DNA from 4 places in the Dactylosporangium sp. McL0621 genome. Region 2 is predicted to be linked to each of the others. Evidence: riboswitches for the same ligand, from Rfam matches in the RefSeq annotation. Region 2 holds a riboswitch; each other region holds the start of a gene.
What was found. A riboswitch is a leader RNA that binds a small molecule or an ion and turns the genes downstream of it on or off. The one in region 2 is predicted to bind cyclic di-AMP.
Positions count from the first base shown of each region.

Region 1: it holds a riboswitch for cyclic di-AMP, as region 2 does, so the genes downstream of both, ACPPVO_RS59150 (coiled-coil domain-containing protein) here and ACPPVO_RS00420 (NlpC/P60 family protein) in region 2, are expected to answer to the same signal.
Region 3: it holds a riboswitch for cyclic di-AMP, as region 2 does, so the genes downstream of both, ACPPVO_RS53050 (hypothetical protein) here and ACPPVO_RS00420 (NlpC/P60 family protein) in region 2, are expected to answer to the same signal.
Region 4: it holds a riboswitch for cyclic di-AMP, as region 2 does, so the genes downstream of both, ACPPVO_RS44680 (C39 family peptidase) here and ACPPVO_RS00420 (NlpC/P60 family protein) in region 2, are expected to answer to the same signal.

Region 1 covers NZ_CP188259.1:12,448,518-12,456,057, reverse strand. Annotated here, with positions in the region: gene ACPPVO_RS59160 (epoxide hydrolase family protein) at 1-278, opposite strand, end outside; gene ACPPVO_RS59155 (glycoside hydrolase family 19 protein) at 402-1,511, opposite strand; cyclic di-AMP (ydaO/yuaA leader) riboswitch at 1,759-1,905, shown strand; gene ACPPVO_RS59150 (coiled-coil domain-containing protein) at 1,915-2,937, shown strand; gene ACPPVO_RS59145 (hypothetical protein) at 3,010-3,510, shown strand; gene ACPPVO_RS59140 (App1 family protein) at 3,523-4,584, opposite strand; gene ACPPVO_RS59135 (hypothetical protein) at 4,759-5,064, shown strand; gene ACPPVO_RS59130 (hypothetical protein) at 5,108-5,380, shown strand; gene ACPPVO_RS59125 (hypothetical protein) at 5,448-6,167, shown strand; gene ACPPVO_RS59120 (AAA family ATPase) at 6,164-7,060, opposite strand; gene ACPPVO_RS59115 (RNA ligase family protein) at 7,057-7,540, opposite strand, start outside.
Region 2 covers NZ_CP188259.1:89,707-97,246, reverse strand. Annotated here, with positions in the region: gene ACPPVO_RS00450 (hypothetical protein) at 1-173, shown strand, start outside; gene ACPPVO_RS00445 (alpha/beta fold hydrolase) at 157-954, opposite strand; gene ACPPVO_RS00440 (MerR family transcriptional regulator) at 1,015-1,806, shown strand; gene ACPPVO_RS00435 (beta-propeller fold lactonase family protein) at 1,852-3,858, shown strand; gene ACPPVO_RS00430 (class I SAM-dependent DNA methyltransferase) at 3,867-4,499, opposite strand; gene ACPPVO_RS00425 (LamG-like jellyroll fold domain-containing protein) at 4,589-5,452, shown strand; cyclic di-AMP (ydaO/yuaA leader) riboswitch at 5,561-5,695, shown strand; gene ACPPVO_RS00420 (NlpC/P60 family protein) at 5,707-6,705, shown strand; gene dcd (dCTP deaminase) at 6,749-7,327, opposite strand; gene ACPPVO_RS00410 (MarR family winged helix-turn-helix transcriptional regulator) at 7,308-7,540, opposite strand, start outside.
Region 3 covers NZ_CP188259.1:11,206,227-11,213,766, forward strand. Annotated here, with positions in the region: gene dnaG (DNA primase) at 1-1,688, opposite strand, end outside; gene ACPPVO_RS53035 (polyprenyl synthetase family protein) at 2,064-3,098, shown strand; gene ACPPVO_RS53040 (SigE family RNA polymerase sigma factor) at 3,347-3,862, shown strand; gene ACPPVO_RS53045 (hypothetical protein) at 3,859-4,131, shown strand; gene ACPPVO_RS53050 (hypothetical protein) at 4,205-4,933, opposite strand; cyclic di-AMP (ydaO/yuaA leader) riboswitch at 5,103-5,245, opposite strand; gene ACPPVO_RS53055 (diguanylate cyclase domain-containing protein) at 5,316-6,860, opposite strand; gene ACPPVO_RS53060 (FAD-dependent monooxygenase) at 6,940-7,540, opposite strand, start outside.
Region 4 covers NZ_CP188259.1:9,392,424-9,399,963, reverse strand. Annotated here, with positions in the region: gene ACPPVO_RS44695 (glycosyl hydrolase 53 family protein) at 1-308, shown strand, start outside; gene ACPPVO_RS44690 (hypothetical protein) at 330-2,567, opposite strand; gene ACPPVO_RS44685 (cytochrome P450) at 2,725-4,083, opposite strand; cyclic di-AMP (ydaO/yuaA leader) riboswitch at 4,423-4,570, shown strand; gene ACPPVO_RS44680 (C39 family peptidase) at 4,574-5,302, shown strand; gene ACPPVO_RS44675 (CASTOR/POLLUX-related putative ion channel) at 5,444-7,273, opposite strand.

The DNA.
Region 1 (7,540 bases), 350 kb from region 2:
GCGCCGGGTTCGGCGGATTTCGCGTGTACGAAGTGCAGCCGCTGCCCGTCGATCTCGGTGACGTACTGCGGGTGGGCGTTGAGCTCGGCCTCGTGCGCGCGCCAGTCGTACTTGGTGGCCCAGTGCTCGGCCAGGTCCTTCAGATAGCCGACCGGCACGCCGCGCTCCCACGCCGGGCCCGGCAGTTGCCCGCCCCACCGCGTGCGGGTGAGACGCCCGCGCAGATCGTCGAGGTCGGCCTGGGGAATGTCGATACGGAACTCGGTGATCGCTGTCATGGCTCCAGACTGACGACCACTGCGGACAACTTCGGTCCTCAAATGAAGGAGGGCTGAAAGACCTGGCGGCGGCCCCCCACACCCCAGGGAGGGCCGCCGCCAGGTTCGGAAGGAAGCAATGAATCAGCAGGACAGGGAGCCGGCCCCCACGCCCGTGCCCAGGATCGACACGAAGCGCTGGTACGCCGACACGCGGCTCTGCACCTGGGCCGGGTTGCGGCCCCCGCACTCCAGGCTGCCGTTGATGCTCCGGATCGTCTCGCCGAAGCCGGCGCCGTTGACGATGGCGTTGTGCGGGGTCATGGTGCCCGGGCCGCTCTGAGTGTTCCAGTACCAGAGGGCGGTCTTCCAGGCCACGGCCGAATCGGTCTGCACGAGGTTCGGGTTGTGCAGCAGGTCGATGCCCAGCGCGTCGCCCGCGGCCTTGTAGTTGAAGTTCCACGACAGCTGGATCGGGCCGCGGCCGTAGTACGCCGACTGGCCGGCCGGGCAGCCGTAGGACTGGCTCGTGTCGCAGTAGTGCGGGTAGTTCGCGGTGTTCTGCTCCACCACGTACACCAGGCCGCCCGTCTCGTGGTTCACGTTCGCCAGGAACGCGGCCGCCTCCTGCTTGCGCACGTCGTCCGAGCCGGTCTTCGCGAAGCCGGGGTACGCCGACAGCGCCGCCACCAGGCCCGAGTACGTGTAGAAGGAGTTCCGGCCCGGGAACATCTGGTTGAACTGGGCCTCGCTCACGACGAAGGAGCCGTTCGAGGGGGGAGGAGTCGTCCCGCCACCAGTTCCACCACCAGTGCCGGTGCACGCGTACGGGTCCCAGTACCAGGTGCTGATCACCGGGCTGTAGCCCGGGTTGTCATGTTCGGCGACGTAGAAGTTACCGTCCGTGAACTTCACGATGTCCCCGGTCGCGTAGTTGCGGCCCTGCACCCACGCCGGGAAGCTGCAGCCGCCCGCGGTGCCGGTCTGGGTCGGGGGCTGCGGGGTCGAGCCGCCGCACGAGCCCTGGTCCTGCCAGACGCCGGTCGTACCGGGGGGCGCCTCGTTCTGCGTCCACCACTTGGCGAGGAAGTTGTGGCCGTTGCGGGAGACCGTCGCGCCCCCGGTGTAGACCGCCGAGGCCTGCCAGGCGGGGCTGCAGGACGCGGCCGACGCGGGGAGCATGTTGAAGACCGCGACCACCCCGCCCACGACGGTCACCGCGGCCAGCATCGCCCACAGGCGCACTCTCGACACCGTTGATCACTCCTTACCCAGGTCGTCTGACCTGCCCATCCGACCAGGCGGAGGGGCGTGAAGGAGCGAACGTCATCTTTTTATGAAGAATATTTACGGTTGTCTTGAGACATGCGGCCCGGCGGTGATCTACGTCACTGCGGCGTGTCTTCAACTGGAAGAGGACAAACCGTCCGGTGCGCGAATTCGGCGCCCTGGGTACAGTGACCCACGGTCACGTCCACGAGGGCACCGCCCCCGGTGCCGGGCGAGGCTGCCGCCTAATCGCCGCACTGTGGCGAGCCGGGGACCCACCGTAACGTTGGGGTGAATCCGCCCTTCTCCCGAAGGGTGGTAGGGGTCGTTCCGTCCCGAACCCGTCAGCTAACTCGGTCGGCGGCCGACGGAAGGAACAACGAACAAGATGTCATTGCGACATCCCTACCGGCGCCTGATGGTCGCGCTGCTGGCGGCATTCGTGCTCGGGGGGCTCGCCGCCACGCCCGCCGCGGCCGAGCCCGGCGGCGACACCGGCGACGAGGGCTCCAGCGCGAACCCCACCCTGGGCTCCGTACTCGAGGACAGCACCCGGGCCTGGTCCGAGGCGAAAGAGAAGTTCGACGCCTCGGTCAAGCGCCAGGGCGAGCTCACCGCGCAGCTGCAGGCGACCGAGGCCCAGCTCGCGACGGTGCAGGACCAGGTGGCCTCGATCGCCGTCGCGGCCTACCGCACCGGCCCGCTCACCACGTTCGCCGCGCTGATGGACTCCGGCAGTCCGGACGGCTTCGCCGAACGGGCCGGCACCATCAACCAGATCGCCCACCACAACGACAACCTGCTGCACCAGCTCAAGCAGCTCAAGGACAGCCAGGCCGCGCAGAAGAAGGCGCTCGAGGACGAGGTCGCCGCGCAGCAGCAGCAGGTCCAGACGATGGAGCAGAAGAAGAAGGACGCGGAGAACGCCCTGAAGCTGGCCGGCGGCCCGAGCAAGGGCTTCGTCACCGCCAACCTGCCGACCGCCGACCCGGTGCCCCGCACGTCCACCGGCGCGCTGCCGAAGGAGTCGTGCAGCGTCAAGGACCCCACGACGACGGGCTGCATCACCCCGCGCATGCTGCACGCGATGCAGGAGGCGCAGAAGGACAACTTCAAGCGGTTCGTGGCGTGCTTCCGCCCGAGCGGGCCGTACGAGCACCCCAAGGGCCGGGCCTGCGACTTCTCGGTACAGACGAAATCGGGATTCGGCGGCGTGGCCTCCGGTGACGACTTCGTCTACGGCAGCACGCTGGCCGCGTACTTCGTCAAGAACGCGAATGCGCTCGGCGTGATGTACGTGATCTGGTTCAAGGAGATCTGGACGCCCGCCGTCGGCTGGCACCATTACAGCGGCGTCGCCGGCGATCCCTCCAGCGACCACACGAACCACGTGCACCTCTCGATCCTGTAATCCTCAAAGACGCGAGCGGCCGGCCGATGGGGCAACCGTCGACCGGCCGTTTTCCGTGGCAAGGGGATTGCAGTGAAGTACCGTCTCGTGACCCGCAGCGACTTCGACCGACTGGTCTGCGCGGTCCTGCTGCGCCACCTGGACCTCATCGGCGACATCACGTTCGTGCACCCCAAGGACGTGCAGGACGGTGCGGTCGACGTGGGCCCGACGGACATCCTCACCAACCTGCCGTACGCCCCCGGCGCCCACCTGGTCTTCGACCACCACCACTCGGAGACGCTGCGCACCGGCGGGCTGGCGAGCAACCACGTCATCGACGCGGAGGCCCCGTCGGCGGCCCGGGTGATCTGGGGAAAGCAGAAGCTCAACACGGTGTTCGCGGTCGGCAGGTCGATCCTCGACCGCAGCTCGCCGACGGACATCGGCTCGGTCATGCTGCAGTACGGCGGCGGCGGCCACCTCGCCGCCGGCACCTGCCAGGTCCCGCACGACCGGTCCGAGCAGGTCCTGCACGAGCTGATCGAGAAGGTCGGCGCCCCGATGAGCTCGAGCGCGAGCCGCAAGGGCTAGCCCCTGGAGGAGCTACAGGAGTTCCGTGTCGCGCAGCAGGCGCCACAGGCCGGCACCGTCCGGGGCGCCGAGCCAGCGCCAGTCGTCGGGCGGGAACCGCCGCGGGTTGCCGGCCACGCCCGGGACCGCGCCGGCCAGCACCGCCTGCGTGGGCGAGAGGTGCCGGATCGCGACCGCCGCGATGCTGTCCGGGTGCTCCGCGGCGAACTCGGCGTAGATCTCCGGGTCGTGCTGGCCGTCGTCGCCGACGAGCAGCCAGCGGATGTCCGGGAACTCCTGGGCGAGCCGGGACAGCGAGGCCCGCTTGTGCGCCTGGCCGCTGCGGAAGAACCGGTCCGCCTGTGGCCCCCAGTCGGTGAGCAGCAGCGGGCCGGCCGGGTACAGGTGCCGCGACAGGAACCGCGTGAGGGTCGCCGCCACGTTCCAGGCGCCGGTGGACAGGTAGAAGACGGGCGCGCCCGGGTTGGCGTTGACCAGCCGCTCGTACAGCACCGCCATCCCTGGTACCGATGCCCGGGCGTGCTCATCCAGCACGAAGGTGTTCCACGCCGCCAGCAGCGGCCGCGGCAGCGTCGTGACCATTACCGTGTCGTCCACGTCGGAGACGATGCCGAGGCGGGTGGCGGCCGGGTCGATGATCCGGACCGGCGCCTCGACGGGGTCGCTGTCCTCGCACTGCAGCGTCACCGTGGCCCAGCCGGGGGCCAGGTCGGCCTCGACCACGAAGTCCACGAACCCGCCGCGGTCGCAGCGCACCTCGCAGGTCTGCCCGCCGGCCTGGATCCGCACGAGCGCGTTGCTGACCGACACCGCGGTGAACGAGCGCCAGCCGCGCAGCTTCTTGAGGCGCTTGCCGGGCTTCGGGTCGATGCGGGCCAGCAGCACCCGGCCGAGCACCCGGACCCAGCCGGGCCTGGTCTCGGTCGCGGCGGAGCCGTAGCCGGTGTAGGCGGTGACCGCGACGCTCCAGCCCCGCCGGCGCAGCCGCCGCTCCAGCACGGCGTGGAAGGCGTCCTCGATGCGCGCCGCCCGGTGCAGCGGCAGAGGCGCGCTGCTCGGAGAGCTCGAGGTCAGGGACACCGCCCCACCCTGCCACAGCCCTGCCACCGGTGCACCCTGCTAGCCGATCAACTCAACGTGACCAACAGACGACGGTGGCATGAAACCGTGAGCCCGAACCGGCGGGGCACTTCTAACGTGAATGTCATCGAGGAAACATGAAGGTACGAGGCGCACAGGAGGTGCGAGATGGCTACCACTTTCGAGGCCGTTCGGGCCGAGGCGCTGTTCGCCTCGGATCTGCAGGGCTCGCAGGCCCCGGCGCGCGGCGAGATCCGCACCGCGGTCGCGGCGACCCTGCGGCGCATGGGCGTGCAGGGCTGCGCGGCCCGGGTCGCGAGCGAGTTCGGCGACCACCCGGAGACCGCCGTCGCCCGCATGGCGTGGGCGCTGGCCCAGATCCGCGCGACCTACCCGGTCGAGGGCTCCAAGACGCTGCGGGCCATTCGCTCGATGCGCCGCCCGGGCGCGGTCATCCGTCCGATGGCCGCCTGAAAAGCCTGAATAAAAGGCGCGGCCGTCGGGCATTACCACGGCCATGCAGGAACTGCACGTCACCATTGACCCGGACGGCGCCGACCCCGCCGTCCAGCGGCTCCAGGAGCCGCTCGAGGCCCAGCTGACCTCGGCGCTGCAGCGCGCCGCCGAGGTCGTCAAGGACGACTACCACGGCGAGTCCGTGGACGAGGTGAGCCAACGGCTCCTCGAGGTCGCCCGCGCGAGTCTGCATCCGGACATCGCCGGCGCCTGGCTGCCCGACCAGCGCGAGCTGCGCCAGGCCGCCGAGGCGATCGTGAGCGATTTTCACTGATTGCCCCGATCATGCAACCTGTCCGCCCCACACTGTCTCCAGAGCCCGCAAACCCAGGAGGCCTGCAGTGGAGCAGCACAAACTCAAGATCGACATGAACGACGCCACGGTCGACCAGCTGCGCGACCACCACTTCGCGCTCTTCGGCCTCCACGCGATCGCCACCTCGGCGAGCGGTGCTCCGACGATCTGGCTCTCCGCCCACTATCTCGAGCGGCACCTCGAGATCACGTGGCGGGAGACGTACTCGATGTACACCACCCGCCAGACGGCCCACGCCCCGAGCACCAAGGTCGTCGCCACGCACAACTACCCGGCCCCGCTGGGCAGCGTGCTGACCGTCGCGGGCAACGACGGCGCCGGCATCGTGACGCCCGGCGGCCCGGCCGGCCACATGGAGATCGACAACACCGGCCGCACCGAGCTCGGCGCCGGGCTGTGCCTCCACGACTCGCACGGGATGTACCAGCCGATGGGGGTCTTCGACCTGATCGACGTCGACCTGTTCCAGCCGGTGCCCAAGGTCGCGTTCTTCTTCTCGCCGATCCCGCACACGGCCGGCGAGATCGCCACCCGCTCGCTCGGCCCCGGCGTACTGCTGGACTACCAGATGTCGAGCAACCGGGAGCTTTCGGTCGAGTACGACATCCACGACGGCTGGTCGACGAACAACCGCCCGTACGCCCGCGCGATCGCCGCCAACGAGCCGCTCAACCCGCTCCTGCTGATCCGCTCGTCGGCCCTGCAGGCCCTGGCGATGCAGCGGCAGCGCATCACCGCGCGCTAGACGTTGCTGATCCAGCGCACCGCGTGCGCCTCGGTCGGGTCGGGCGGCTCCCAGCGCCCGGCCATCCGGTCGATCACCGCGGGCGGCACCGTCCGGGCCCGCGCGCGGTTGCGCCGGTGCACCACGTCGGGCGGCGCCTCGACGCTGACGACCTCGACCCGCGCGCCGTAGTCGGCGGCCAGCCCGATGCTCCGCGAGCGCAGGGCGCGGGTGAGGTTCGTGGCGTTCCAGACGTACGCCGTGCCCGCGCGCAGATGCTCGCGGGCGCGCGCGTAGGCGGCGGCGATCACCGGGCCCTGGTCGCCGGTCGGGCGCACGCCGAGCTCGTCGCGCAGGTCGTCGAGGCTGATCACGGGCACGCCGGGCCGGTTGGCCGCGATCCAGTGGTCCTTGCCCGCGCCGGGCAGACCCGACATCACGGTCACCGTGAACCGCGTGCCGTCGAAGGCGGCATAGCCCGGATCGCGGCCCGGGGTCCGGAAATATTCGAACCGGGCATGGTCCGAGGGGAATGCGCGGGGCCGGTCGAAACAGCCGATTTCCCGGGTGTACTGCATGAAGAGCGCGACTTCCGCGAGCCGCTCGGCGTCGCCGCCGGACGCCGCGGCCGCCAGCAGCGCCAGGTCGTCGTTGCGGGCGAGCAGGCTGACCCGGAAGGCGACGCGGTCGAGATCGGGGCGCTCGAGCGCGCCGAAGGGGAGCCGCTGGTGGCGTACCAACGCGGCGACATGCTCCCGCCAGGCGATCGGCACGCCGCGCGCCCACAGGATGCGCCGCGCCCCGAGCTCGCCCGCGTCGAGCAGGAGCGCCGCCGCCCGCACCCGTTCGCGCTCCTCCGGCGGCCGCGCCCGCCACGCGGCGAGGCCGTCCAGCGCCTCCGCGACCGGGTTCACGCGCGGACCCGGTTGGCCACGATCGGGCGGTCCTGCCAGTGGCTGCCCGAGTCGAGGATCGCGGTGTGGAAGCTCGGCCGCACCCATTTGTAGCGGCCCAGTACCGTGCCCGCGTCCTCGAGCTTGAGGTACAGCCCCTCCATCTCCTCGGACATGTCGGTCTCGCGCACGACCTGGTCGGGGTCGGCGCCCCCGGCCAGCGCCGCCTCGCGCAGCGCGCCCCGCCAGCCGGGCGTCCGGCACGTCGACGGGCCGGCGAGCTTGGTCAGCGTGGCGAGGTCGGCGTACTCGCCCTCGCCCAGCACCGGCACGGAGGCGATGCCGAGCCCGGCGAGCAGCTCCCGGCGGCAGGGCGTGGAGAGAAATGTTTCGGATTGACGGTCGTAGACGTCGAACTCGCAGAAATGATGCGGCAACGCGTCGTAGAAGACGGTGTGCTTGGCGTACAGCCACTCGCCGTACAAGATGAAACGTTCGCGC
Region 2 (7,540 bases):
GCGCGGACATCCGGTTCTGGAAGGCCACCAACCTGGTGATGCCGGTCGGGTACTACAACGAGAAGGTCCTGCGCGAGACGATCGACAAGCTGGTCGCCCCGGACGTGGCGCCGGCCCAGGTCGTCGACGGGGTCTACCTCTGGGACGTGCGCTCGATCAGCGGCACCGGCTGAGCACCAGCTCCGCGGCCCGGCGGGGATGCATCTCGGGGATCCAGTGGCGCACGCCGCGCAGGATCTCGAAGGTGTACTCCCCGTCGACCCACCGCCCGCAGCGGCGCGCCAGCCGCTCGGTGACGAACTCGTCGCCATCGCCCCACACGAAGAGCGTCGGCACGGTGACCCGCGGGAAGTGCTTGCGGCCGGGGACCAGCATCGCGCGGTACCAATGCAGCGCCCTTCGGTTTCTCGCCGTGGCGTAGCGGCGCGCATGCTCGGCCCCGAGCCCGCTGCGAACGAGCCGGCGCTCCAGGAACCGGGGCGTCAGGGCCAGCTCCGGCAGGACCGGCAGCTGGAAGAGGCCGACGTAGGCCGAGCGCCACAGCTGCCTCGCCCCGGCCCCGGCCCACGCGCCGCGGTGCGGCACCGAGAACGCGGTGAGCGTGCGGACGCGCTCGGGGTGCCGCCCGGCCACGTGGAACGCGAGCGCGGCGCCCCAGTCGTGACCGACCAGGTCGAACCGGTCGACCCCGGCGGTCCCCGCCAGCGCGAGCACGTCGGTCGTCAGGACGTCCAGGGTGTACCGCCGCCGCGAACCCGGGCTCCCGTGCTCCGCGTATCCGCGCAGCTCGGGCACGAGCACCCGCCGCCCCGCGGCCACGAGCAGCTCCGCGACCCCGGCCCAGGCCCGGCGGTCCTGCGGGAACCCGTGCAGCAGCACGACCGCGGGCGCGCCGGGGTCCCCGAGATCATCGACCTCGAACTCGAGCCCGTCGTTGGCGAATCGCTCGACCATCCGATCATTCTGCGCCCGGGACTTGAACCTGACGGACCGTGAGGACCTAGCGTCGACGGCGTGGAGCAAGACCGCGACATGAGGGTCGGCGAGCTGGCCCGGGCGACCGGGCTGACCGTCCGGACGCTGCACTACTACGACGAGATCGGGCTGCTGACGCCGTCGCAGCGCAGCTCGGGCGGGCACCGCCGGTACAGCGGCACCGACATCCAGCGGCTGTACCGCATCTGCCTGCTGCGCCGGGTCGGGGTGCCGCTGGAGCAGATCGCCCGCGCGCTCGACGACCCGGCGTGGAGCCTGTCCGCGGCCGTGCACCGGCACCTGGCCGAGATCGACCACCGCCTGGCCGCGGCCCACCGGCTGCGCACCGGGCTGCAAGGCATGGCCGACGCGCTCGGGGCCGACGACCCGCCCGACGCCGAGGCCCTGCTCACCACCGTGGAGGAGATGACCATGCTGCAGGGGACGATCCAGCGCCGCATCATCGGCCTGGTGTACGAGGATCTCGAGGCGATGCACGCGTACCTCGTGGACGTGTTCGGGCTCGGCCCCGGCCGCGTCGAGCGGGGCCCCGACGGCACCGTCCTCCACGCCGAGGTGGAGGCGGGCGACGGGGTGATCTGGCTGCATCGGGTCTCGCCGGACTTCGGGCTGGCCTCGCCGCGCACGCTCGGGGTGACCACCGCGGGCGTGTCGGTGCTGGTCGACGACGTGGACGCGCACCATGTACGGGTCGCCGCCACGGGGGCGGCGATCGTGTACGCGCCGATGGACCAGCCCTACGGCGTGCGCGAGTACAGCGTCCGCGACCCCGAGGGCGGCTTCTGGTCGTTCATGACCCCGCTGGACTGATTTGCCGGGGCAACATCGATCGGCGTTGCGAGCCATAATCCGTTCGTGCGTAAACCCTTATTTGCCGGGATCACGGCGGCGGCGGTCGGTGCGGCCGTCACGCTCGTGGCCCCGGCGATTCCGGCCACCGCGGCCACCGCGGACCGGCCGGTCATCTACGTTGCCGACACCGACGGCAACTACCTCGGCGTGTTCGACGCGAACACCTACGAGTACCTCACCGTCATCCCCGTCGCCCTGCGCCCCACCGGCCTGGCGGCCACCCCGGACGGCGGCCGGGTCTACCTCACCGAAAACGGCGCCGCCCAGGTCTCGGTGCTCGACACCGCGACAAGCACAGTCGTCAAGACCATCGCCGTCGGCACCGAGCCGCGCGGCATCGCGATCACGCCCGACGGCGGCCGCGTCTACGTCGTGAGCGGGTCCAACACGGTGAAGGCGATCGACACGGCCACCAACGCGGTCGTCGCCACCATCGGCGTCGGCACCGACCCGGACCACCTCGTCGTGAGCCCGGACGGCCGGCGCGTCTACGTGCCCAACTCCGGCAGCGGCAACCTGACGGTCATCGACACGGCCACGAACACGGTCGCCGCGACCGTCGCCGTCGGCCACGAGCCGCACGCGGTCGCGCTGACCCCGGACGGGCGTCGCGCCTACGTGGCCAACTCCGCCGCCAACACCGTCTCGGTGCTCGACCTCACGACGAACACGATCACCGCGACCGTGCCCGTCGGCAGCGGGCCGCTCGGCATCGCCGTCACGCCGGACGGTGGCCGCGCCTACGTGTCCAACTCGCTCGGCAACACCGTGTCGGTGCTCGCCACCGCCACGGACAAGGTCATCGCGACCGTCCCGACCGGCAAGGGGCCGCAGACGGTGACGATGGCGGCCGACGGCACCCACGTCGTCGTGGCCAACCACACCGACGGCACGCTGACGGTGATCGACCCGGCCACCAACGCGACGACGACGACCGACTACGTGGGCGAGGGCCCGGCGGGCCTGGCGATCGCGACGGTGCAACCGGCCCCGCCGACCGCGAACCTCGTGCTCTCGTCGCTGCCGGAGTCGGGCCGCGTCTCGTTCGACGCGTCGGCCTCGAAGCACGGTTTCGGCTTCAACATCGGCTTCAGTGTCGACTGGGGCGACGGCACCGCCCCGAACGGCCAGAACTTCCACAACTACGCGCACGGCGGGACGTACACCGTGACCCTGACGGTGACCGACGACCTGAACGTGAAGGCGACCGCCAAGCAGCAGATCTCGGTGCAGCCCATCACCCGCATCTTCTCGATGCTGTCGGCCAGCAACCTGCGGTACGTCTCGGCCGAGACGGCCGGCGCGGACCCGCTGGTCGGCAACCGGACCGTGGCCGGGGCGTGGGAGACGCTGTTCCAGGTCGATGTGGGCGGTGGCGCGGTGGTGTTCCGGGCCGGCGTCAACGGCAGGTACCTCACCGTCGACCCGGCCGGCAAGCTGACCGCGAACGGCGCGGCGCGCGACGACGGGTCCCGCTTCAAGGTCATCGCCGGGGCGAACGGGTCGTTCAGCCTGCTGTCGGTGTCCAACAACCGGTACGTCAGCGGCAACAACGGCTCCGGCCCGCTCACCGCCGACCGTGCCGCGATCGGCCCGTGGGAGCAGTTCTACGCGACGAGGACCACCAACATATCGATCGACGCGCAGGCCAACTACAACTACGTGACGGCGGAGAACGGCGGCAACGCGCCGCTCATCGCCAACCGTGGCGCGCCCGGCCCGTGGGAGACGTTCGACGAGATCGAGGCCGGGGACGGGTACGTCGCCTTCTTCTCGCACGCCAACCAGCGCTTCGTGACCGCGGAGAACGGCGGCAACGCGCCGCTCATCGCCAACCGCACCGCCGTCGGCGCGTGGGAGAAGTTCTACCTGTCGGCCGGCTGGAACAGCACCGTCAGCATCCGCGCCAACGCCAACAACCTCTACGTGACGGCGGAGAACGGCGGCCGGTCGCCGCTGATCGCCAACCGCCCCGTGGCCTCGGTCTGGGAAGCGTTCACCGGACTGTAGGAAAAGCTCTACCGACGGGCGAAGACAGCGGCGCCCGGGGTCTTCGCGGCGAGGTCCAGCAGGTGCTGGGCCTCGACCGTGAAACCGGCCTCCTCCAGCCAGGCCGTCACCTTGGCCGGCGGGCGGAGATGGACGTGGACGCGCATCGGGTGGCCGCCGTAGCCCTCGGTCTTCAGCCGGTGCGCGTCGCCCACGTGGAAGCCCAGCAGCAGCCGGCCGCCGGGGCGCAGGACCCGATGGAAGTGGGCCAGCACCTGCGGCACCAGGTCGTCCGGGATGTGGATCAGGGACCAGAAGGCGATCACGCCGTCGAGCGAGGCCGCCGGCAGGTCGAGTCCGGTCATGTCGCCGACCTCGAAGGCGAGGGCCGGGTGCGTCGTACGGGCCAGGTCGACCATCGCCGGGGACAGGTCGATGCCGAAGGCGTCCACGCCGGCCGCGTGCAGGTACGCCGTGACATGGCCCGGCCCGCACCCCACGTCGGCCACGCGGGCGCCCGGCGGCAGCAGCGCCGCGAACAGGTCGAGGGTCGCCCGCAGGTACGCGTCGTTCGTCAGCGCATCCCGGACCAGGTCCGCGTAGCTGGTCGCGACGGTGTCGTAGGACGCTCGCGTGTCGTTGCGCCAATCCTCGGGGGCCACGAGCGGCAACCTTAGCCGGACCGGCCCTTTGAAACGTAGCCGTCCGAGTGACTGCGCGGATCACGGCATTCGCGGCATCATGTGCGGTTATGCGCCGCCGCCGACGGTTGTTGTTGTGTGCTCTGCTCGCCGGTCTCGTCGTGGTGGCCGGGCTCGCGGTTCGCTGGGTGGCGGCCCCGTCGGACGAGCGGGCCGACCTCTCCACCCGGCCCGGCACGTCCGCCCGGCCCGGCCCGTTCGTGCCCGGCCCCGGCATGGGCAGCGCGCCGGGAGTGGGGCCGGCCTCGAACGCGACGGCGGCCCACGGGAGCGAGGCCGGCATCCGGTACACCTTCGACGGCGGCCTCGGCGAGCCGGTCACCGACGCGGCGGGGCGGCTCGGCCTGCGGGCGCGGCGCGCGGGCGGCGGGCAGCTCTCCGCCGTCGCCCACGACGGCGGACTTGCGGTGCGCTTTCCGCCGCGGTGTGAGCATTACGGTGCGGAGAGTTGCGCCCGGGCCATCGTGCAGAGCGGTCCGGCCGGATTTCTCAATCCGGGCCGCGGATCCATTACGTACGGGGCCACCGTCCTGGTTCAGCCGAATGAGACTTCCAAAGGCGCCAATGTGGTCCAGAAAGGGTTCTCGGTCGGTGACAGTCAGTTCAAACTGCAGGTCGACGGCGAGGCCGGACAGCCCAGTTGTGTGATTGTCGGCACTGGTTCGAGCGCAATTTTCGTGGCCGTCGCGGCGCGGTCCATCGCCGACGGGCGGTGGCACCGGATCGCGTGTTCGCGCGGTAACTCCCTGCTCACGGTGGTCGTGGACGGCGCCGAGGCGGGACGCACCGCGGTACCGCCGTCACTGTCGATAGCGAACGACGACCCGTTGTGTATTGGCGGCAAGGGAACCAGCGCGAACAACGATCAGTTCGTGGGCGCAATCGATGATGTGTTCGTCACTCGAATCGCCTGACCTTAGGGACAAATCGGACAACAATCGCGCTCCGACTTGAACCTGGGAACGGTGCGCCCTTAACGTGAATTCCGGTCGGCTGGATGTCCGCGCCCCACCCGGGTGCGCCAGGCGGCACCGTCGAGTCGAATTTCGAGCCGGGGACCCACGTGTTCCATCGGGGTGAATCCGCGCGATTGCGCGGTAGGGCGACCTTCCCGCCCGAACCCGTCAGCTAACCCGGTAGGCGGCCAGGAAGAAGGAGTAACTCCTCGGTGGAGACCCATCTGAGGTGGTCGAGGCGGCCCTCCCGTCTGCTGCGGCTCCTCGTCGCCACCCTTGGCGGTCTGTCCCTCGCCCTCGGCATCACGGGCCTCGCGCACGCGGACCCCTCGCCGGGCGAGGTCGAGAAGCAGATCGACGAGAAGTGGAACCAGATCGAGCCGGTCATCGAGCAGCACAACAAGCTCAAGCTCGAGCTCGCCGCCAACAAGACCAAGCAGAAGCAGCTCGAGGACCAGATCGCCCCGCTCAAGGCCCAGGTGGACGCCGCCTTCGACAAGGTGAGCGCGTTCGCGGTCCTGCAGTACAAGAACGGGCGGGTCTCGAAGCTCGACGCCATGCTCACCACGGGGTCGCCGGACACGTTCGTCGACCAGATGACGTTGCTCAACATGGTGGCCAAGGACGAGCAGTCGCGGATCAAGGACGTTCTCGTCGCCAAGCAGCAGTACGACGCCCAGAAGGGCCCCATCGACCAGCTCATCGCGCAGCAGGCCGAGCAGGAGGCCGCGCTGGCGAAGCAGGAGACGCAGGTCAACGCCGACATCAAGACCCTGCAGGACATGCGCATGCAGGCGTACGGCAGCGCGGCCGGCACCGGCTCGCTCGCGCCGGTCGCGTGCCCGCAGCAGTACGACGGCTCGCCGGGCAGCAAGGCCGCCCAGGTCGCATGCAAGCAGATCGGCAAGAAGTACGTCTGGGCGACCGAGGGGCCGAACACGTTCGACTGCTCGGGCCTGACGATGTACTCGTGGAAGCAGGTCGGTGTCACCTACCTGCGGCACTACACGATGTGGCAGTACGAGGACACCAAGCGCGTGGCGCGGTCCGACCTCAAGGCCGGTGACCTCGTCTTCTTCTACTCCGACAAACACCACGTCGGGCTGTACGTCGGCAACGGCTGGATGGTGCACGCACCGAACTCGAGCCAGCCCGTGCAGATGAAGAAGATCGATTCTGAGCCGATATCCGGGTACGGCCGGGTGGCGTGACTTTGACGAAGGGCGGGCCTGCGGGCCCGCCCTTCGTGTTTCATCACTTGGTCGGCCAGGTCCGCCAGTTCTGCCAGGAGCGGCTCGGCGTCGGTCCGCGCTGGCCCTGGTACCGCGACCCGTACACCGCCGAGCCGTAGGGGTGCTCGGACGGCGAGGACAGCCGGAAGATGCACAGCTGCCCGATCTTCATGCCCGGCCACAGGCGGATCGGCAGGTTGGCCACGTTGGACAGCTCCAGCGTCACGTGCCCGGAGAACCCGGGGTCGACGAAGCCGGCGGTCGAGTGCGTCAGCAGCCCGAGCCGCCCGAGACTCGACTTGCCCTCGAGCCGCCCGGCGAGCTGGTCGCCCAGCGTGATCACCTCGAGCGTGGACGCGAGCACGAACTCCCCCGGGTGCAGCACGAAGGATTCGCCGTCGTCCACCTCGACCATCGACGTGAGATCGTCCTGCTGGATGGCCGGGTCGATGTGCGTGTACAGATGGTTGTTGAACACCCGGAACCACCGGTCGAGCCGCACGTCGATGCTGGACGGCTGCACGAGCGCCGGATCGAAAGGCTCGAGGCGCAGCTGGCCGCCTTCGAGCTCCTTGTTGAGGTCACGGTCGGATAGCAGCACCCTCTGAGGTTACGGGGTTCGCTTCGTCGGCCGCCCTGGTGGTCGCGGTGAGCGCCCTTTGCAGCACTTCCGCCGAGATCTCGATCTCTTCGGTGGTGAAGTGCGAAAAAGCTTCCCGCATGTGTACCCCCAGAGGCGCGAAAAACTCGTGCGCCAGCGCCTGGGCCTTGGGCTGAATGTGCAGGTGCAGCCGCCGCCGGTCCTCGGGATCGG
Region 3 (7,540 bases), 1.6 Mb from region 2:
AGCCGGTTGATCGTCACCTCGACGTAGCGCGGGTCCGGCTCGCCGTCCAGCCGCAGCGGCTCCACCGCCAGCTCGGCCACCGTCGCGCCCGAGGCCAGGTCCAGGCAGGCCTCGCGGACCTGCTCGATCCAGACCGCGCCGCCGGTCGCGCTCGACGCGCCGCCCGCCTCCAGCACCGCGGTGCGCAGCGCGGCGTAGGTCGGGTGCGTGTACATCTCCGGGCCGATCGCATCGAACATCGGCCCCGCGAGGACCGGCTCCTGCAGCGCGAGCTTCAGCGCCTCCCGCTCGACGAGCGCCTCGGCGCTGTCGGGGGCGAGCACGCGCCGCTGCTGCGGGGGCGGCATCGGGTCGACCGCGCCCTTGGCCGCCGCGGCGACCGCCCGCTGCACCGTCTCGAGCTCCATGCCGAGGTCACCGGAGAGCTTGCGCGCGTACTCCGGCCGCAGCGTCCGGTCCTTGATCTTGGCGACCAGCGGCGCCGTGGCCCGCAGGGCGCCGACGCGACCCTCGGCGGTGTCGAGGTCGAAGCGCTGGATGACCGAGCGGAGCGCGAAGTCGAGCAGCGGCTGCCGGTCGGCGACCAGGTCCCGCACGGCCGCGTCACCCTTGGCCAGGCGCAGCTCGCAGGGGTCCATGTTGTCGGGCCCGACGGCGATGAACGTCTGGGCGACGAAGCGCTGGTCGTCCTCGAACGCGCGCAGCGCCGCCTTCTGCCCGGCGGCGTCGCCGTCGAAGGTGAAGATGATCTCCCCGCCGTAGCCGTCGGCGTCCATGAGCAGCCGCCGCAGCACCGAGATGTGGTCGCCGCCGAACGCGGTGCCGCAGGTCGCCACGGCCACCGGCACGCCGGCCAGGTGACAGGCCATCACGTCGGTGTAGCCCTCCACGATGACGACCCGGCTCTGCTTGGCGATCTCGCGCTTGGCCTGGTCGATGCCGTAGAGCACGTGCGACTTCTTGTACAGGGGCGACTCGGGCGTGTTGAGGTACTTCGGCCCGTCATCGTCGTCGAACAGCTTCCGCGCGCCGAAGCCGATGACCTCGCCCGCGATGTCCTTGATCGGCCAGACCAGCCGGCGCCGGAACCGGTCGATGAGCCCGCCGGAGCGCCCCTCGCGGCACAGCCCGGCGGTGGTCAGCTCGGTCGCCGAGAACCCCTTCACCCGCAGGTGCTTGGCGAGGTTGTCCCAGCCCTCGGGCGCGAAGCCGCACCCGTAGCGCTCGGCCGCCTCCTTGCTGAACCCGCGCTGCGCGAGGAACTCGCGCGCCTTGCGGGCCCCGGGCGTGCCGAGCTGCTCGGCGTAGAAGCGCGCGGCCTCGGCGTGCGCGGCGATGAGCCGGTGCTTCTGGCCACTGGGCCGCACCGGCGCGCTGCCGGCCTCGACGTAGTGCAGCTGCAGCCCGGCCCGGGACGCGAGCCGTTCGACGGACTCCACGAACGAGAGGTGATCGTGGTCCATCAGGAACTTGATCGCGTCGCCACCGGCGCCGCAGCCGTGGCAGAAGTACACGTTGCGGGTCGGTGAGACGTTGAAGGAGGCGGTCTTCTCGTCGTGGAACGGGCACAGCCCCTTGAGATTGCCGCCGCCCGCCGAACGCAGCGTGACGTGCTCGGAGATCACGTCCTCGATCGACGTGCGCTCCCGGACCAGGGCGATGTCCTCGTCCTTGATCTTGCCGGCCAACCGCCACCTCCCCCAGTCCGTCCACGCCTATCCTGCCTCGCGGCTACGACAATTTACGACTCGCGCGGCCGCACCGCCCCTCCGGGCGGCACCCGGCGCGAAGGTGCGGCCCTATGGCCCTGGACCGGACCATCTACTGTGGACCCAGCACGACCGGCGGCGCGACACGCGGATTTTGTCCCGACACGCACCGTACGGGCGACCGCGGTCTTCGCCACATGACCCCTCCATTGCGGAATCCGGCATGTCCGCCCGGCGGCACCGGCATACTTGACCAGGCTCACGAGAGCCCGGCGGCCGCATCGGCGCGGCCCGATCTTCCAGTACCCGCTGACTGTGCGATTTGCGATGGGTGGTGCGACCGCGGTGGTCATCGTGCTGAGGACCACGGACGACGTGCTGCGCTGGGCCGGGAGGCTTGTCGACCCGCCCCTGCGCACGGCGATCGGGCGGCTGCCCGAGCCGTCGCGGGAGGTCGCCGAGCTGCAGCTGGGCTGGCACCACCTCACCTGGGGCGGGGTGGACGCGCCGGCGGTCTCGGTGCGCAGCGCCCTGACCCTGGTCTGCGCGGACGCGGTCGGCGGCGACCCGCACGACGCCGTGCCCTCCGCGGTCGCGGTCGAGCTCATGCACCACTGGTCGGCCATCCGCCGCGACCTGGTCGACGAGCACGCCGACGGTACCGCCTGGGGCGTGGTCGGCGCCGAGCCCGCCTCGCTGGGCGGTGAGGCGCTGCTGGCGCTGGCCTTCGACGTGATCGCCACCGGCGACCCCACCCGCAGCAGCCCCGCGCGCATCCGGCAGCGGTCCGGACAGGCGAGCCCCGACCGGGCGATGCTGCGCGTGCTGGGCGATACCGTGCAGGAGCTCCTGCACGGCCAGCACGCCTCCCTGGCCCTGCGCGACACCCGCCCGGGCGCGACCCCGGCCGGCGAGGAGCGCACCGACCTGCTGCGCGACACCCTGGCCATGGTCGAGCAGCGCACCGGCGCCCTGTTCGGCTGCGCGTGCGCCCTCGGCGCGGCCGCGGGCGGCGGCGACCCGGCCCAGGTCGAGCGGCTGCGGCTGTTCGGCGTGCGCCTGGGCCTGGCCGTGCAGTTCACCGAGGACCTCGCGGGCATCGGGCCCGACCTGCGCCGCCGGCGCCGCTCGCTGCCGGTCGCGGCGGCGATCGCGGCCGGCGCCGACGAGCTGGCCGCGCTCTTCGAGGGCCGCACCCGCCTGAGCGACGCCGACCTGGAGCGCGCCGCGAAGACCATCGAGCAGTCCGGCGCCCGCGAGTGGTGCCGCCGCCAGGCCGACGAGCTGCTCTCCCAGGCGCTGCTCACGCTCGATCTCGCCTCGCCCTCCCCCGCCGCCGTGGCCGAGCTGGTCGCCCTGGCCCGCCGAGCCACCGCGACCGCGCGGTAAAGCACAAGACCCGCGCGGCAAGCACAGACCCGCGCGACCGCGCGGTAAAGCACAAGACCCGCGCGGCAAGCACGGACCCGCGCGACCGCACGGTAAAGCACAAGGCCGCGCGGCAAACACGGACCCGCGCGACCGCGCGGTAAAGCACAAGGCCGCGCGGTAAGCACGGACCCGCGCGACCGCGCGGTAAAGCACAAGACCCGCCGCAACCGCCGAACCGTTCCGGGCCCCGCCGACGCCTAAGGGGTATGGCCGACGCCATCGAGGATGAGTTTCACGAGTTCGTACGGGAACGACTGCCCGGGCTGCGCCGCGCCGCGTACCTGCTGTGCGGCGACTGGACCCGCGGCGACGACATCGTCCAGCGCACCCTGACCGACGTGTACGTGCGCTGGCGGCGCATCCGGCGGGCCGGGAACGTCGACGCGTACGTGCGCACGGTCCTCGTCCACCGCTTCATCGACGAGCGGCGCCGCGGCTGGGCGGCGCGGGAGTCGCCCGTCGACCGGCTGCCGGAGCGGTGCGCCGAGGACGTCGCGCTGGAAGGTGTACCGGAAGGGCTGGAGCTGCACGCGGCGCTCGCGCGGCTGCCGCACCGCCAGCGCGCGGTACTGGTGCTGCGGTTCTTCTGCGACATGTCCGTCGAGCAGACCGCGCGGGTCCTGCGCTGCGCCCCGGGCACGGTCAAGAGCCAGACCTCGGCCGCGCTCGCCACGATGCGGCGCCTGCTCGAGGACCCTTTGGACGCGGGGAGGACACGATGAACGACCGGCAGCTGCGGCGCCTCATGCACGGCGGTGACGAGGCCCCGGCCTCCCGCGTCGACCTGGCCCGCGTGGTCGCCGACGGCCGCCGGCGCCGGTTTCGGCGGACCGCGACCGCCGGCGCCGCGACCGCGCTCGCGCTGACCGTCGTGACGACGCTCGCCCTCAACGCCCCCCGGGCCCCGGTCCCGCCTGCGCCCGCGTCGACCCCGGTACCGGCCGCTTCCCCGCCCGAAACCTCACCGGCCACCGGCCGGGAACCGCCGTGACCAACGGCGGACGGTGAGGCCACGGGAGTTACGGTCCGGACCACCGCGGACGCCGCGGTAGCTCTGAGAAAAATCAGGCGATAGCCGCGACCACCTGCCCGGCCCGGTCGGCGTGCTTCTGGTACGCCCCCGGGAACGCGGAGCGCTGCACCGCCTGCGCGGCACCCGTGACGCTCATCCCCTGCCAGCCCGGCACCCGGGCGAGCGCGTTGAAGAACAGCATCGCCGAGTGCGCCGGGTCCATGAGCTCCGGCACGCTGCCCCAGCCCTGGCTCGCGCGCTGCTGGAACAGCCCGATCGAGTCGTGGTCGGTCGAGACGGCGTCGTGCGGCAGCTTCATCGAGGACGGGACGGTCGGGCTCGCCACGTTGTACAGGTCGCTCTCCTGCATCGCGGTGGCCACCGCGACGACGAGGCCCTTGTCCGGCACGCCCTGGGCGCGGCCCTGCTTGACGATGGCGGCGGCGTTGTTCATCTGGGTCTGGTCCAGCCCGGCGACCGGCCGCGGCCGGGCGGGCGGCGGCGGCGTGGCCGGCGCGGGCGCGTCGCCGAGCGTGGCCTGCCCGTCGAGCTCGGTCACGACGAGCGAGGCGTCCCGGGCGTAGGCGGGCGCGGGGGCCGCGGCGACGGCGACCGGCGAACCGGGCGGGCCGGCGGCGGAGCGGCCGGCCGAGCCGGACGCGAGCAGCGTTGCGGACAGGATGACGGCCGACACGACCGCGGGCTTGACTGGTTGCAGGGCCCGGCGATGCCGGGGCTGGAACTGGCGTGGCAATGGTTTGAGCGACAGCGGTTTCAGCAAGATGGGTTCCTCGGACGGATGCGGGCGCGCGCCATCGGCACGATCCCGTGGTGCCAAAGGGATCGCGCGGCGGCGGCGAACGGTCAACGGGTGTGACAGGCCAGGCTCAGGTCCTGGCGATCACCCGTCCGGGAGACAGACGACACAGGGCGTCGACGAGCACGCGTGGTTCTCCTTCCGGTGCCGCCTACCGGGTTAGCTGACGGGTTCGGACGGGAGGATTCGCCCTACCGTGACTCGGTCACGGATACACCCCAAGGACTGCGATGGGTCCCCGGCCCGCGACGCCGAAGTGGACGGCGCGGCTCGACGGCGCCTGCGCGGTGACCCCGCTGTTCGGGGTGCGTCGACCGCGGCAGACCATCCGACACTAACCGGCCGTTCAGCCCTCGGCCAGCCGGACCAATGGCATACCACCCGGTGCACCGGAACGCTCACCGTGCGCTGTCACCCGATCGGTCATCCCGCGCCCGTGGCGGTAGCCTTTCACCTGGTACATCGCCCGATCGGCGGTTCGCAGGGCCGCGCCCGCATCCCCCACCGTGGCATCGATCACGGCCGCCCCGACGCTGACGCGCACCCGCAGCACGTGCCCGTCGTGCACCACCGGCGCCGCGACCGCGCGCTCGACCCGGTCGACGAGCGCGGCCACCCCGGCCGCGTCGAGGCCGGCCACGTCCTCGGTCAGCACCACGAACTCGTCGCCGCCGAGGCGGGCCACGGTGTCGCCGGGCCGCACGAGCGCGCACAGCCGCTGGGCCACGGCGATGAGCACCGCGTCCCCGGCGTCGTGGCCGAGCGTGTCGTTCACCGACTTGAAGTCGTCGAGGTCACAGAAGAGCAGCGCGCTGTCGCCCCGCCCGGCGCGGGCGCGGCGCACCGCGGCGGCCAGGGGGGACGCCAGGGCGTCGCGGTTGGCCAGGCCGGTGAGCGGGTCCAGGGACGCGCGGCGCACCAGGTCGGCCTCGGCGGCCTTGCGCCCGGTGATGTCCTGCACCTGCAGGATGCCGAAGGCGGGCGGCCCGGCCACGAGCGAGAGCGTCGTGGCGACCCAGATCACGGCGCCGTCGCCGCGCACGCAGCGGATCTCGTAGTCGCGCACCGGGATGCCCTTGCCGGTCGTCGCGGCGGCGAAGGCGAGCCGGGCCAGGTCGAGGTCGTCGGGGTGCAGCAGGTCGGCGACGGGCCGCTCGAGCAGCTCGGCCTCGGCCCGGCCGAGCAGCTCGCACAGGGCGGGGTTGACGCGGGTCAGCCGGGCCTGGGTCGCGCCGTCGACGCCGATCATGCACATGCCGGTACCGGCGCCGGTGAAGGCCAGCCGGAAGGCCTCTTCGCTGGCCGCGAGGTGCCGGCGCTCCCGCTGCAGGGCCTCGACCAGGTTGGCGTTGTTGATCGCGATGCCCGCCTGCGCGGCGAGCATCTCGAGCAGCTCGCGCTGCAGCGGCCCGGGCCGGCGCCCGTCGGCGGGCAGGTCGACGCCGAGGATGCCCACCAGCTCGCCGTCGGGCGCCCGCAGCGGCGCGAACAGGGCGTCGAGCGGGTGCCAGCGCTCCTCCTCGGGCACGCCGTCGCCGCCGGGCACCTCGTCGGGCACCCAGGAGTGGATGTGGGCGCTGTGCCGCTCGTGCGGGAGGTACCGCAGCTGCCCCCAGGCCTCCGCGCGTTCGAGGTACTCGTCGAGCACCTCGGCCGGGTAGCGCGCCCCGAGCAGCGTCGCGCGCGCCTCCTCGGAGCCGGCGAGCGCGACCGCCTCGTACTCGCCCTCGGGGTGCAGGTAGTTGACCACGGCGACGGCGAACCCGATGCCGTCGACCACCGCGTCCACGATCAGCTGGAGGGTCTCGGCGAGCGTGGTGCCGGTGTTGATGCGGCCGGTGATGAGGTACACGGAGCGGATGGCGGCCATCGCCGCATCACGATCACCCATCGCGCGCCTACCCGGGTCCGGCCGACCTTGCACCCCTACATCGACGCATCAAACCGGATCTGAAGTAAACCCTTTGGGGTCAGGAGATTACTGCGGGCAGTGTCAGGGCGCCGGCCGCGCGGCGCGCCTCGCGGGTCATCGCCGCGATCATGAGGTTCCGCCCCGGCAGGTACGGCAGCATGCGGATGCTGAGGTGCTGCAGCCGCACGGCGAGCTCGGACTTCGGCGCGAAGGCCCGGGCCGGCATGAGCGCGGCGCGTTGGTTGACGTCGACGAACTCGCGCAGGTCGCGGTCGTACCCGGCCAGGTCCGCGTTCCGCGCGATGAGCCCGGCCAGCAGGTACGCCCCCACGAGCGCCATGCCGGTGCCCTGCCCGGTGAGCGAGGAGGGGGCGTAGCCGGCGTCGCCGACGAGCGCGACCCGCCCGGCCGTCCAGCCGGGCATCCTGACCTGGGCGTTCGGCGCCACGTAGAGGTCGGGTGCGGCCCGCATCAGCTCCAGCAGCCGCGGTACGACCCACCCGGCCCCGGCGAACGCCGCCTCGACGCCGCGCACCCGCTCGGCGCGGTCGCGCGGGGGCATCGGGCCGCCGTACAGCAGCGTCACCTTCACCGTGTCCGAGCCCCGGTCGGTCTTGACGCTCACCACCCGGCCCGGCATCGAGTACACCAGCTGCCAG
Region 4 (7,540 bases), 3.4 Mb from region 2:
AGTGGGACATCACGGGCCTGTCGTCTTACGCCCAGGGCGGCAACGTCCCGGGGGTGCTGGCCAACATGCAGACCATCCAGTCGCAGTACGGCAAGCCGGTCATGCAGGTCGAGTACGGCGGCCCGCTGAACAAGCCGGCGCAGGTCCGCGACTCGCTGAAGGCCTTCATCACGGGCCTCAAAGGCTTCGGCGGCCTCGGTACCTTCTATTGGGAACCGGAAGGCTACGCGCCCTTCACCACCTACGGCAGCAGCGCCTGGGACCCCGCCACGAAGCGCCCGACCGCCGCGCTCGACGGCTTCTTGTAACGGACGCGACTTCCGCTCCGCTCAGCGGATCTTGACGCTGCTGCCCTTGGCCATCGACCCCGATGCCCGGTACAGCGGCGCGGCGACGAGCGGGTCGGAGCCGGTCGGGAACACCGTGAGGGCGAGAGTGTCGTCGGTGCTCGGGGCGAGCCGGTCGCCGTCGATCGCCTCGACCGTGAACGGGTGCACCGTCGTCGTCCCGTCGACGGTCACCGTCGCGGTGCCGGTGAACCTGGCCCGGGAGCTGCCGGGGCCGTCGACCACGAGCCAGGCGAAGCCGTCGGCGTTCAGGGTGAACGTGTGGCACCCCTGCGCATTCGGGGTGCCGCAGTGGGTACCGGTGCGGTATGTGAAGGCGAAGTCGTTGCGGGGGTCGAGCGTGCCCTGCTTGTGCTGGACCGTGAAGCCGTAGTCGGCGGCGTCGGTCTGGCCGGCACTGCCGAGGCCGGGCAGCACGTCGCCGCCGGCGAGGCTGGGCACGAGGTCCTTCTTGTTCTTGCCGGTGGCCGTCAGGCCCGACGCCGGGTCGTACAGGACGAGCATGGTCGTCGTCGTGGTGCTCCAGTTGCCGGCCGCATCGCGGGCACGCACGCCGACGGTGTGGACGCCGACACCGAGGCCGGCCCCGACCGAGGCGGACAGAAGGCCGCCGCCGTACGCCATCGGCGTGCCGTGGCCGGGTCCGGGGTCCGTGCCGATGAAGTACTCACCGCCGGCCACGCCGGACAGCGCGTCGTCGGCGGTCGCGGTGAGGATGGCGCTGCCGCCGACGACCTGCGGGTTCGCCGACCAAGCGGCGGCGCCGGTCGACGGCGCGGTCCGGTCGATGCTGATCGTCACGCCACCCGGGGCGCAGTTGCCGGACGGGTCACAGCTCGGCTGGCTGGTGTAGACGACCGCCGCGCCCTCGGTCGACGCCGTCGTCGGCGGCGGCAGCGTCGCGCTGCCGCTGTCGTCGGTCGCGGTCCAGGTGACTGTCACGTCGCCGGTGTACCAACCGCCGGGGCCCGGCTCCCGGTCGGGGGTTCCGGTGACGACGGGCGGCCGGTTGTCGCGGGCCGGGACGTCGAGCTCGGCGAGGTGGATCTGGCTGAGGCCGCCACCCCGGAAGGAGGTGTACAGCAGTACGCCGGCGTCCGCACTGAGCTGCAGGCGCTCGCCGTACTGGGTCGGGGCGACCAGTTGCGTGGTCTCGCCGGTGGACAGGTCGGCGATCCAGGCCGCGCCGCTGTGGCGGACGTCGGGCGTGCTGGTGAAGTAGGTGAGGTACCGGCCGTTCGCGCCGAACGACAGGCTGCCCGGGCCGAGCTGCAGCTGGGGGCCGTCGACGACCACGGTGCGTTCGCCGGTCGTCAGGTCCAGCACGTCGAGCTCGGTCGGGCTCGGGTAATAGGCGAGCTTGGTGTCGTCGGGGCTGAGCACCCCGGAGTCGCCCATCGGCTGGGACAGCAGGCGGTCGGTCCGGTCGGCGACGGTGTCGTAGCGGTACAGCCCGGTGCTCGAGTTGTAGATGACGTAGTGGCCGTCCTGGCTGACGGTCGGGAAGCTCACGGACGACGACGCCGGCGGCGACAGCTGCACGGTCCGGCCCGTCGCGCGGTTGAGGACGTACGCGGTCTGCGTCGGGTAGCTGCCCTGCGTGGGAAGGCTTACCAGGCCGCTGTACGCGATGATGTTGCCGTCGTCGCTGATGCCGACCCGCACGTAGGCGACGGCGCTGTACAGGCTGGGCAGGGTGACAAGCGTCGTCGTGCCGGTCTGCCGGTCGCGCAGGAAGAGGTCGCGGAAGCCGCAGCTGCAGGTGCTGACGACGACGGGCCGGCCGGGGACGAGGTTGGTCGAGGCGGAGTCGAACAGCACGAAGCGAGCGTCCGCCGACAGGCCGATCAGGAACCCGCCCTGGTTGGCCGGCGCGCCGTCGCTCGCGCGGCTCACGACGTCGACCGTGTGCTGCTGCCGGTCGGCGAGGTAGACCTGCGCGTAGAGGGTGTTCCCGTTGCCGGGGTCGCTCGGCAGCGGGAGGTCGGGCCGCAGGTTCGTCGCCCAGGAGGTGAACGCGACGTACCGCGCGTCGGGCGTCATGACGGCCTGGATGCTCTCCGCGTCGGCCGGGTCGCCGGCCGCCGTCGCGCTCACGGTCGTCGTGCCGGTGACGCTGACGCCGGTGCCGGTGCCGGCCCAGGCATACAGGGCGGGCACAGGTAACGTCTGCGCTGCGGCGATCGTGAGGGCCGCCGCCATCGTGGCCAGTCTTCGCATGACGCCTCCTGCCGACGCGTACGACCGATTCTCCGACGGCGCCCGGGTCCGCGGCTCGGTTGAACGGCTCGCGTGGCGCCCGACTCGGGCCACCCGTTCCGTGAAGGCGGAACCGCCCGGCAGCGCCGCGACGGTTCGGAACCGGCGTGCGGTTTGCCTAGTTCCGGAACAGGGCGATGGGCTGCCCGTCCTTGGGGAACGGCAGCGAGTGGTGGTCCAGCGGCGCGACGTAGCCGGGGTCGACGCTCCAGTGGTATCCGCGCAGCAGCCGGTGCATGATCGCCTTGACCTCCAGGCCGGCGAAGTACAGGCCGATGCACTTGTGCACGCCGCCGCCGAAGGGCTCCCACGCGAAGCGGTGCGCGCGGTCCTCGCGGCGCTCGGGCGCGAAGCGCTCCGGGTCGAACGCCGCCGGGTTGCTCCAGTAGTCGTCCATCAGGTGGGTGAACTGGAGGCCGAGCATGCAGAGTGTGCGCGCCGGGATGCGGACGCCCTGCACGACGGTGTCCTTGACGGTGTAGCGGACCAGGACCGGCACCGGTGCGCGCAGGCGCAGGGCCTCGCGCATGACCAGGTCGATCGAGACGAGCGACTCCAGCTCGGCCATCTCCGGCGCCGGTCCGAGGGCCAGCGCCTCGGCCCGGCAGCGCTCCTGCCACTCGGGGTGCTGCCCGAGGTACTGCAGCATCGTGGAGATGGTGATTGTCGACGTGTCGTGGGCCGCCATCATCAGGAAGATCATGTGGTTGACGACGTCGTCGTCGGAGAAGCGGTCGCCGTCCTCCGTCTCGATGTGACAGAGCACCGAGAAGATGTCGTCGGTCGCCTCGGCCCGCTTGACGGGCAGGTACCCCCGCAGGAACTGCTCGAGCACCTTCCGGCCGCGGTACGCCCGGCCCCAGCGCGTGAACGGCACGTCGGCCCGGACGATCCCGGCGGCGGCCTGCACGCAGGCGATGAACGCCCGGTTGACCCGCTCCATCTCGGCCGGGCCGGTGTCGCGGGCCCCGCCCATGAACAGATCGGCGGCGATGTCGAGGGTCAGTTGCTTGAGGCGGCGGTACGCCCGGAACTCCCGCCCGGCCTCCCAGTTCGCCATGCCACGCTCGATGGCGGGGTGCAGCCGGCGGGTGTAGCCGACCAGCCGCGGCCGGGTGAACGCCTCCTGCATGATCCGCCGATGCCCGCGGTGCTCGTCGAAGTCGATGAGCATCAGGCCACGGTGGAAGAACGGACCCACCAGCTGCGACCAGGCCGGCTCGTTGGCGAACGCCTTGTCCCGGTTCTGCAGCGCCTCGCCGCAGGCGTCGGGGCCGAGCAGCATCACCGTGTCCTGGCCGAGCAGGTACGACGGCGCGACCGGGCCGTAGTGCTCCCAGTGGCGCCGGTAGAGCCGGATCGGGTCGCGCTGGTAGTCGAAGATCTGGCCGAGCCAGGGCAGGCCGCGGTCCTCGCGGCGCAGCTGCGCCAGCGGACGGGGGCCGGCGGTGCGGGGTTCCGTAGGCCGGGCCGTCATGGCTCACCTCGCGATGGCATCCTCGTTCCACCCAGCCTGGTTCCGGGCGGCCATCGTGTCAACCACCATGTCCCGCCCGCGGGCCCCTCGACTACCGTCGATCCGTGGGCTCCGACGGCGGCCGTGCTGGAGATCGCGGGCCTGGACGTCGGGCTGTCCATGGTGTTCGCCGTCGACCCCGCGCGCAGCGCGGTAGTGGGCCGGCGGGAAGGTGACGAGCACGCGAGGGCCTGCATTTGTAGGAGGGGTGGGGTGGGGCGGACGGGGTGGGCCGGTGGATGTACCGCCCAGTAATGTCCACGTGTCTGAGCTGGTCGTTTGCCATCGCCAGATGGCGCCGGCCCGGACCCGTCGAGTCGCATTGTTGCGAACCGGGGACCCAAGCAGTCCCGGGGTGAATCCGTCGGCCTCCTCGCGTAGGTCGTGGTAGGGCGTGCTTCCCGCCCGAATCCGTCAGCTAACCCGGTAGACGGCATCGGAAGGAGCCTCGATGCACCAACGCTTCACCGCGCTGCTTCGCCGCCCGATCCCCGCACTGCTCGGGACCGCCTCGCTGATGGTGGTCTCCGTGGCGACCGCGGCGCTGCTCAACGGGGGCGCCGCGCCGGCCGATGCGCACCCCGTCGGGACCGCGGCGCTGAGCACCGCGACGCCCGCACAGCCGAAGGCGACCACGCCGCCGGCCCCCGACCTGCTGGACACCGCGCCGGCCGAGAACACGGTCAACTTCGACTTCCAGTTCCAGCCCAACTTCTACTACTGCGGGCCGGCCTCGACCCGCATCGCGCTGACGTCGGTGGGCGCCGACCTGTCGCAGAACGACGTCGCCGCTCGCCTCGGCACCACGGTGAACGGCACCAACTCGGTCGCCGACGTGACCAGGGCAATGAACGGCGTTCTGGGCAAGGAGGTGTACCAGGCCCGCTTCATCGCCGGCCAGCGCGCCTCGGCCGGCGAGGCGCGCGAGCTGCAGTACGACGCCGTCCGTGCGCTGAGCACCGGCCGGGCCCTGGTCGCCAACATCGTGGGCGGCGCCACCGACCAGGCCGGCACCTACCACGAGTTCCCCGGCGGACACTACATCTCCCTGGTCGGCTACCGCGACCACGGCCGCGCCGTGCTCATCGCCGACCCGTCGGGCATGTTCGGCCCGCGCACGTACTGGATGTCCACGGACACCCTGGCCAACTGGGCCGCGGCGCGCGGCTACGTGGCCTGAACCACCTCCGTGGGCGGCGGCAACGGGCCGGGGAGCATTGTTGCCGCCGCTCACGGTCAGGCCAGGTCGGCGGGGCAGGTTGCTGGTTCCCGCCCGGACCAGGGCGATGACCGGCCCGACGGTGTACAGGGTTCTCGGCGTTCAGTCCTTGGCCAGGACGATCACCCGGTCGTCCGGGGCGAACGTCACGCTCGCCGCCTTGTCCGGGTTGAGCACGATCCCGTACGCGGGCGCGGCCTGCGCGTTCGCGGCCAGCCGGTAGCCGACCGCCGACTCGCCGCGCAAGCGGGCCGCCTCCAGCACCGTCTGGAAGTTGAGCGGGTGGCCGGCGCGGACGTACAGCTCGGCGGGCTTCAGGTAGATCTCGCTGCCCCCGGCGTCGAACAGCCGGCCGAACACGTCGGCGAGGTGCGGGTTCTCCGAGACCTGGGTCGTCATCAGGCTCAGCAGCTTGTCGCTGACGATGAAGTCGTCGGCCTGGGTGACCTGGGCCAGCTGGCGGTTGCGGTCGTCGCCCATCTCGCTGACAATCGAGAACTTCCCGTCGAGCTTCTGCTCCATGTCGCGCAGGTGCAGCAGCGTCACGAGGGTCCGCGAGTCGGCGACCTGCCGGTCGACGTCGTCGTAGCACAGCGCGATGACGTGGTCGAAGTCGTCGATGCCGAGCGACTCGAGCACGGCCCGGTCGGCGCTGTCGTCCTCGGTGAGGCTCAGCGACAGGTTCCGCACCTCGGCCGCGAGCCGCTTCAGGCTCAGCGACACGTCGTGGTGGCGCGCCACGACGACGACCTCCGAGCCGGCCGTCAGGTACTGGTCGAGCTGCTGGACGACCCCGACGGCCCGCTGGTTCCAGCCGAGGATGAGGGCCCGCTTCGGCGCCGGCACGGGATCGGGGCCGGCCACGATCAGCTCATGGTGGATCGGCGCGGGCGGCGCCATCACGACGGTGTCGTCGTCGGCGGAGATGGCGAGCAGGTGGTCGCCGTCGGCGATGCGGTAGTCGCCCGGCGGGTTCAGCAGCACGGTCCCGTTGCCCTGGCGCACGCCGAAGATCGCCGAGGTGCGGTACGAGTGCAGCGCGGTGGAGTACGGCTGCCCGGCCAGGCTCGGCTCGTGCCGCACGTAGATCTCGTCGCCGCCGAAGTCCAGCAGGTCGGTGTAGACGACGGACAGCCCCGACTGCAGGCACGTCTGCACGATCAGGCGGGCGGCGACGCTGGTGGCGTCGATGAGGTACGCGGCCGGACCGCCGGCCAGGCGCGCGGCCGGCATGTTCGACTGCTCGGCGACGCTGCCGACGATCGTGCACCGGTTCTCGGCCTTCGTGACGGACAGCAGCATCTTGACGAGGTGCGCGTCGCGGTCGTGCCCCGAGCCGGTGAGGATGATGACGGACCGCGCCTCGGCGATGTTCACCAGCGCGATGTCGTCCGGGTCGAGCGGGTCGCCGGTGCGGCACACGACGCTCGTGCTGCGCAGGTCGCCGACCTTGGCCCGGATCTCGTCCTCCATCTCGACCTTGTCCTTGTCGGCGAGTACGGCCACACAGGCTCGTCGCTTGTTGCCGTTGGCCTCGACGAGCTCGCCGATGACCGTGAACACCTGGTCGGACCAGCCGAGGATCACCGTGTGACCGGTCTCGAGCACGATCGAGCGGCCCTTGCGCAGCTCCTGCAGCTTGGCGTCGAGGCCGGTGGTCAGCACGCCGATGAACGCCGTGACGATGAAGATGCCGCCGATGGTGATGAGGAACGCGACGGCCACGAACTCCCAGTGCCCGCCGGTGTCCCCGGCGACGTCGCCGGGGTCGAGCGCGTGCAGGACGGCCTGCCACACCGACGCGAAGAACCCGCGGGGCTCGCCGTCCGCCGGGTTGGGGTCGACCAGCCACACCAGGAGCCCGCCGGCGAGCACCACCGCCACGGAGGCCAGCCCCAGCCAAGCGACGAGGGCCGACGTCCCCTTCGACATCGTCCGGTCGAACCAGTATCTGAAACGGCGACGCAGCGTAGCGGCGGCCATGGGCACCTCGGCGGGCTGGAAATCGGGCAGATCGGCGCACAATATAGCCCTTGGTAACGGCCGCGCTGTCACCTGCTTGTCGCCTGTTGCCGCAACTTTCAAGGCGCCGCCGTCGGCATCGACCGATCTCCATGGCTGAGCCGGCCTTTCGTCCACGATGCGGCTGGACAACGGCCTGCGCTGAGCGCTCCCGCGCCGGGCCGCCGCCATGGGGCG